One region of the Branchiibius hedensis genome, then DNA from elsewhere that is predicted to be linked to it. Evidence: riboswitches for the same ligand, from Rfam matches in the RefSeq annotation. Region 1 holds a riboswitch; the other holds the start of a gene.
What was found. A riboswitch is a leader RNA that binds a small molecule or an ion and turns the genes downstream of it on or off. The one in region 1 is predicted to bind cobalamin.
Positions count from the first base shown of each region.

Region 2: linked by a shared signal. The riboswitch ahead of DR843_RS04490 (prenyltransferase/squalene oxidase repeat-containing protein) and the one ahead of DR843_RS02565 (ribonucleoside-diphosphate reductase subunit alpha) in region 1 are both predicted to bind cobalamin.

Region 1 is NZ_UESZ01000001.1:496,596-500,402, forward strand. It holds gene DR843_RS02560 (endonuclease domain-containing protein) at 1-484, opposite strand, end outside; cobalamin riboswitch at 755-963, shown strand; gene DR843_RS02565 (ribonucleoside-diphosphate reductase subunit alpha) at 1,078-3,594, shown strand; gene DR843_RS02570 (ribonucleotide-diphosphate reductase subunit beta) at 3,591-3,807, shown strand, end outside.
Region 2 is NZ_UESZ01000001.1:907,283-911,089, reverse strand. It holds gene DR843_RS04490 (prenyltransferase/squalene oxidase repeat-containing protein) at 370-1,695, opposite strand; cobalamin riboswitch at 1,774-1,911, opposite strand; gene DR843_RS04485 (bifunctional adenosylcobinamide kinase/adenosylcobinamide-phosphate guanylyltransferase) at 1,969-2,523, shown strand; partial or broken gene gcvT (glycine cleavage system aminomethyltransferase GcvT) at 2,550-3,646, opposite strand; gene DR843_RS04475 (leucyl aminopeptidase) at 3,744-3,807, shown strand, end outside.

The DNA of each region.
Region 1 (3,807 bases):
GCCGACTCAACGGCAGCCGCCCCATCGACTCAGCGGTGACGAGGGCCTTGTTCATCGCCGACTCCCAGATTACGACTGCGCGCTCATGGGGTTGGCAGTCGGCAACGAGTAGCAGGCAGTTTTCCAGTGAGTCCGCAGCGACGTCGGGATGTCGCGGAATTGCTGGCTCGGCCCAGTGGACGACGCAACCTGTGGACTTGATGCCACCGGCGTGCTTCCTCGCCGCGATGTGAATCTGACCGTCGTCGATTGCCCACAAGCCCCGTCGAATCGCCTCGCTCAGGCAGGTCAACACGCCGCGGGCGCGGACCGCTCGGATGACGGCCGGGTCGACGTCACGCGTTGCGACCCAACCTTTGCGCACACGGTAGATCTGTCGCGTCGCGAGGGCCTGTCGGATCGCGTGATCACTGAATCCGGCCGCCCGTAATGCGCGGGTGGGGACGATGCCGCCGGCGCGTCGCGTTACTTCAACGATGGTCATCCGGACACGGTTGCGGAATGTGCTGGTTGACGCGCGGCCGCCGAAGCAGATGTGTGGATAACCGCTCGACGATTCTGAGGACAGTGAGGTTCCTGAGGACTTCTGGGCGCGCAGCATCCTCAGCAACGTCTAAATCCTCAAAATCGGTGAGGGGAAGGTGGCGGGGCAGAGTGGCAGGGCGGCCGGGCGCTGACCTGCGGAAATGACATTCATGTGATTCGACACGCCGGAACACAGCATCTAGGGGTTGTCAGCGAAGCAACCCCTAGATAGTGTGGCGCACGCAGTGGTCCTCCCTGGCGAACACCGGGGAGGGGCAAGAGGGAAGCCGGTGAGATTCCGGCACTGCCCCGCAGCGGTAAGTGAGGACGAAAGCCGTCATCAGCACTGGGTGAGCCACCTGGGAAGCGACGGCCGGTAGGCGCGGTGAGAGCCGCACAGTCACGAGTCCGAAGACCTGCCATTGCCCCTGCCGCAGCCTGCGGCGGGGTGCTTGCGGCTTTCGTGGGACGAGCCGGGCAGGTACGTCGATCGCTGCGCGCTACCTCCCCCTTCCCCGCCCGTGAGCGGACTTCGAGGGAAGGAACGCAGCAGTGACACTTCACGTGACCAAACGCGACGGCACTCGTGAGCCGTACGACGCCGATCGCATCAACCGGGCCATCGAGCGGGCGGCCGCCGGTCTGCCGGACGCGATGGCCAAGACCATGCAGATCGCCTCGGAGCTGGCGATCACGCTCTTCGACGGGATCACCACCCAACAACTCGACGAGGCCGCGATCAACGTCGCGGTGCAGAACGTCAAGGACGACCCGGACTTCGACGTCATCGCCAGCCGGTTGCTGCTGAAAACCATCTACAAGAAGGTCCTCGGCGACTTCGAGACGACGACCGAGTTGGCGCTGCTGCACCAGGCCCGCTTCCCCGGGTACATCCGCGAAGGCGTCGAGGACGGACTCTTCGACAAGCGCCTTGCGAGCACCTATGACCTCGAAGACCTCGCGGCAGCCCTCGATCCGCAACTCGACGAAGGTCTGCGCTACATCGGCATCGTCACCCTGCGCAATCGCTACATGGCCACCGACGCACGCCGGAACCCGATCGAGGTGCCCGCCTACTTCTGGATGCGGGTCGCGATGGGTCTGTCGGTGGGCGAGACCGAGCCCACCAAAGCCGCGATCGGCTTCTACCGCAAGATGGCCTCGCTGGACTACCTCGCGGCCGGCTCGACGCTGGTCAACGCCGGCACGCAGACCCCGCAGCTGTCCAACTGCTTCGTGATGCAGATGGATGACGACATCGAGCACATCGCCACCTCAATGCGCGACGTCATGTGGTTGACCAAAGGCACTGGTGGCATTGGCCTTTCGGTCACCAAGCTACGCAGCGAGGGCAGCCCGATCCGGTCCAACAACACCGCATCGACCGGGCCGATCCCGTTCATGCACACCATCGACTCGATCCTGCGTGCGGTGTCCCGGGGTGGCAAGAAGTTCGGTGCGCTGTGCTTCTACATGGAGAACTGGCACCTGGACTTCCCGCAGTTCCTCGACCTGCGGCAGAACGCCGGCGACCCGTACCGTCGCACCCGCACGGCCAACACAGCCGTGTGGATCAGCGACGAGTTCATGAAGCGGGTTGTCGCCGATGACGATTGGTACCTCTTCGACCCGCTGGAAACCCCCGACCTGGTCGAGTTGGTCGGCGATGACTTCTCCCGGCGGTACGCCGAGTACGTGGCCCTCGCCGAGCGCGGCGGTCTGCGGTCGTATCGGAAGGTGCGGGCCAGGGAGCAGTGGAAGGCCATCCTGGTTTCCCTGCAGACGACCTCGCACCCGTGGCTGACCTGGAAGGACACCATCAACCAGCGGGCGCTCAACGACAACACCGGCACCATCCACCTGAGCAACCTGTGCACCGAAATCACCTTGCCGCAGGACCGCGACAACGTCTCGGTGTGCAACCTTGCCTCGATCAACCTGTCACGGCACCTGGTTGACGGCCAATGGGATTGGGACCGCCTGGCCGAGTCCACGCGCCTGGCGGTGCGGCAGCTGGACAACCTCATCGACATCACCAAGTCGTCGGTCCACCAGTCCGAGCACTCCAACAGTAAGAACCGCGCGATCGGTCTGGGTCTGATGGGCTTCACCGATGTCGTCGAGCGGCTGGGCCTGTCTTACGCCAGTCCGGAGGCTGCTGACCTCATCGACCAAGTGACCGAGTTCATCTCCTGGCACGCCATCGACACGTCGTGTGATCTGGCTGCCGAGCGGGGTGCCTACGCCAACTTCGAGGGATCCGGCTGGTCCAAGGGGCTGGTCCCGTACGACACCCTCGACGTGCTCGAGCGGCGCCGCGGCGTCGAGGTCGAAGTCGACCGTACGGCGCGCCTGGACTGGGACGCGCTGCGCACCAAAGTGAAGGGTGGCATCCGCAACGCGACCCTGATGGCCATCGCACCCACCGCGTCCATCGGGTTGGTCGCCGGGACCACCCCGGGGCTGGATCCGCAGTTCTCCCAACTGTTTTCGCGCGCGACCTCGGCCGGGAAGTTTCTCGAAGTCAACCGCAACCTCGTGGCTGCCCTGCAGGAGCGCGGACTGTGGGAGCAGGTGCGGGAGGAGTTGCTCCGGGCGCAAGGCGACTTGTCAGCGGTGCCCGGCATCCCCGAGGACCTGCTGGAGACCTACCAGACGTCGTTCCAACTGCCGCCGGACGCCTATCTGGTCATTGCCTCCAGGGCGCAGAAGTGGATCGACCAGGCGATCAGTCGCAACATCTACCTGGAGTCCCGGGACGTGGGTGCGATGGCCGACCTCTACATCGATGCGTGGCGCAAGGGTGTGAAGACGACCTACTACCTGCACATGAAGCCGCGGCACACCGCTGAGCAATCGACCGTGAAGGTCAACAAGGCGCAGGCCAGTGGCCGCAGTGGCGGCGGGTTCGGCTTCGCCAAGAAGACCGCTCCCGAGAAGGCACCCGTCCCGTCACCGCGGGAGGTGACGATCGAGGAGAAGCCAGCGATCGACGTACCGGAAATCATCGAAGGTCTGGTCTGCCCGACCGACCCCCAGGAACTCTTGAACTGTGAGGCATGCCAATGACGATTCTCGGCACCGGTATCCAGGATGGTCTGCTACTCAAGCCGATTCGCTACCAGTGGGCCTACGACCTCTATAACCAGGCAGTGGCCAACACGTGGTTCCCGCATGAGGTGCAACTGGGGGAGGACCTGGCCGACTTCGAGCGGATGACCGCCGAGGAGCGGCACGCGGTCACCTTCCTGATGAGCTACTTCAATCCCAACGAGTTGCTGG
Region 2 (3,807 bases), 410 kb from region 1:
TGTACCGCCAGGAGCCGCCCGCCGGTCCGACCCACAACGCCCAGTAGGCCGATGCGGGCGGGGTGCGCACACACGGGTCCTTGGCCGGCGAGCCGTTGATCCGGCAGAGGAAACCCGGCTGCTGCTGCACCCCGGCCGCGCTGAATCCAGCCGACTGCAGAGCAGACCAGGCCGACGACGGGCTGCCTGGGGCGCATCGGACCGTGACCCCGCTCTTGCCGTCCACACCGTTCCAGGACACGACCACCGTCACGCCGCTGGTGGTCGTGGCGCAGGCCGCCGCCCGGCTCGCGGGAGCCTGCCAGACAAGCATCGCCAGTGCCACCACCACGGCGGCAAACACCGCGAGGGACGTCCGCAGAGCGCCCCTCATCGGGTGTGACGGCCACGGCCGCGGCGCGCCACCGACAGGCCACCGGCGCCGACGGCGACAGCGCCCAGCAGCACGATGGCCACACCCTCTGCCCCCGGAGCACCGGTCTCAGGACCGTCGGTGACGACCGGCGGTCCGGTCACTGCGGAGGACGAACTGACCGCTGACGTCGACGACGCTGCCGAGGATGACGGCGGCGGGGTCACCGACGTCGCAGGCGGCGTCGCAGCGCACTCGTCCGCGGGAATCGCGCCCACGGCCAGGTTCGCGTCCAACGTGATGTAGTTCGCACCCGCCATCGCGACCAGCGCTTGCCCGGTGGCGACGTCATCGGACTGGTCCGGCTTGGCCTTGGCACCTTCGGCGATCTTGCTGGCCCGGATCTGCGCGTTGGCGGCGATGGCACCACGCAGTTTCGGCGGGGTACTGCAGGGGTACTGCAGGCTGAACAGGTAGCTGCGGGCCTTGCTCCACCGGGCGGTGTCCCCGGCGACTGAGAAGGCCATTGCCGCGAGCGCCGTCGAGTTCGCCACTCCGGTCTGACCGTTTCCGACCGCACCGCTCGACTTCTGCGCGGCGGCCAGGTAGTTGGTGGCCCGAGTGACCGCGGCGCGATCACTGCCGGCCGCCACCAACGCCTGCACCGCGTATCCGGTGGTGTCCGGGTCGCTGGTGCAGCCCTTCGGATCGTCCAGGGTGAGGTCGAAACCGCCATCGCTGCATTGCTGCTTGAGCAGGTAGGCGACCGTCGTCGGTGCCTTGATACCGACCTTGGACAGCGCCAGGATCCCCAGGGACTGGGTGATGCCGTTGGAGTAGTCGCCGTCGGGATAACTGGACTGGTCGCTGAAGCGGCCGCTCTCGGTCTGCAGGCTCTGCAGCCGGGCGACCAGATCGACGCCACCGAAGTTGCGCACGGAAGGAGTGGGGTCGACCCGGCTGGTGGAGCTGTCGACGGCCAGCAGGAGTTTCGCCGTCGCACCGGCGTACAACTCGGTGCCGCTGCCGATGTAGTTGGCGACGTTCTTCTGCAGGTAGTCCCTGGCCTGTTTGACCGCGATCATGCTCGTGCCGTTGGCGATCATGCCCATCATCGCGTCCGCGGTTCCGCCGAGGTTGTCGTACTGCTGGCCCTGGTAGGGGTCATACAACAGTCGCCCGCCCCCGTCGGCGATGCGCAGCGCCAGGTAGCGAGAGGCCGGGTGGCCCGGTTCGGTACTGTCCGCGGCCGATGCGGGAGGTCCGAACGCCAGCGTGACGGCGAGAACGCCGGCGGGGATCGCGAACATGCCGGCGCGGCGCGCGGCGGTGGTGGGATGCATGAGGCCTTCCTGAAGGTCCTCTGCCTGACCTGATTCTGGGCGGAAAGCCTGGAACTCGGCCCGCAGATCTCGACGGGTGTGAGTTGCTGCGCGATGGCTGGTATCCCGGCTCGTGGTCGTGAGACCACCTACGGTTGCGGACCAGCGCCGGATTCTGACCGGCTTCCCCATCCACCGTGCCTGCTCGGATCACGGACCTGAGCAGGTGGCCAGGGTATCGCAACCGTGCGGGCGATCCTGGCGGCGTCCAATCCGCGCGCTACGCTCGTCCCCGTGACCACGACTCTCGTCCTCGCCGGGGTGCACACCCCTGTGAGCCGGTACGCCGAGTCGCTGCTTCCAGGCGACGGCACCCGAGTGCTCCGCCCGGTCGCCGACGGTGCGGACCCGGCCCTTTCCCCCACGATCAGCACCGTCACGGCACCCGCCCTGGACTCGACTCCGCAGGGCTGGGTGGCCGAGGACTCCACCGACCTGGTGCGCTCGATCCTCTACTCCCGCAACGCCGTCGCGGTCGACAACCTGCCAGCGTGGGTCACCGGCAAGATCACCGCAGCCGGTGCTTGGGAAGCGCCCGAGAAGGCGGCGGCGGTGGTCACCGACGCCAGTCTCGAACTCGCGGCCCTGCTGTCGGCCCTGCCCTACGACGCGGTGGTGATCAGCCGCGAACTCGGCCTGATGGTGGCCGCCGACACACCGATCGATCGCGCGCTGCAGGACGCTCTGGGCCAGGCGAACACCGTGCTGTCCAACCACCTGAGCCGGGCCGTCCTCCTCCTGGGTGGCCGGGCCGTGGATCTGTCGGCCTTTCCCGCGCTGCCGTACTGACGGACGACTGACGGACGCCGAGCGCGTCAGCTCACGTGCGGCGTCACGAACGGCGGCTTGACCACGGTTGCCGGGAGCGCCCGGCCCCGGACGTCGATCGTCACCTCGTCGCCCTCAGCGACGCCGCGATCGAGCAGCGCCAGGGCAATGCCCTGCTTCAGAGTCGGCGACATGGTGCCGGAGGTGACTTCGCCGATCACCTGCCCGTCCGCGCCAAGGACGGCGCAGTGCGCTCGCGGGATCCCGCGGCCGGTGGCCAGCAGTCCCCACGTCAGGCGGTAGTCCTTGCGCGCTTTCTGGGCCTCCAACGCTTCCTTGCCCCAGAAGGTGTCCTTCTTCCAACCGACCGCCCAACCGGCCCGCGCCATGTTGGGGGTGATCTGCATCGACAGGTCGTTGCCGTGCAGCGGATAGCCCATCTCGGTGCGCAGGGTGTCGCGCGCGCCCAGACCAGCCGGCAGGCCGTCGTACGGCGCCATGGCCTCGATCAGGGCATCCCACAGCTTCGGCGCGTCGTCCCACCGGGGCACCAGCTCGTAGCCCTTCTCGCCCGTGTAGCCCGAGCGCAGCACGATGACTTCGCGGCCCTGCCAGTCGGCCCGTTCGAAGGACATGTAATCCAACTCGGTCGGCAGCCCCAGAGCCGCGACCACCTCGGTGCTCCTCGGGCCCTGGACGGCGATCACGCCGTAGTCGGTGTGCAGGTTGGTGATCGAAACACCTTCCGGCGCAGCGGCTTCCAGCAGTCGGACGACCTCGCTCGTATTCGCGGCGTTCGGGACGAGGAAGACGTCGTCCTCGGCCTCGAAGTACTGGATCAGGTCATCGACCACACCGCCGGTGGCCTCATCAAGGCACATCGTGTACTGCGCCTTCGGCGGTGCGACCTTACGCAGATCGTTGGTGAAGGCTGCGTTGACGAACTCGGCAGCCCCCGGTCCGGCGACGCGCGCCTTGCCCAGGTGACTCACGTCGAAGATGCCGACCCGCTCCCGCACCGCTTGGTGCTCACGCAACACTCCCCACCGGGATATTCGATCGGCATCTCCCAGCCACCGAAGTCGGCCATCTTGGCGCCCAGGGCAACGTGGCGGTCATGCAGCGGAGAATGCGCGAGAGTCATGCCCGAACGGTATCGAAGACCGCGGCGTATCTTTACCGGGAGTGCCGCAGACCTGCGCGGTGAACCGATCACCCGACCACGCGAAGGAATCCGCTTCATGACCTCGATCAGTCTGTCCGACCGCATCCCCACCCGACCGGCCGTCGCGACCCTGGTGGCCT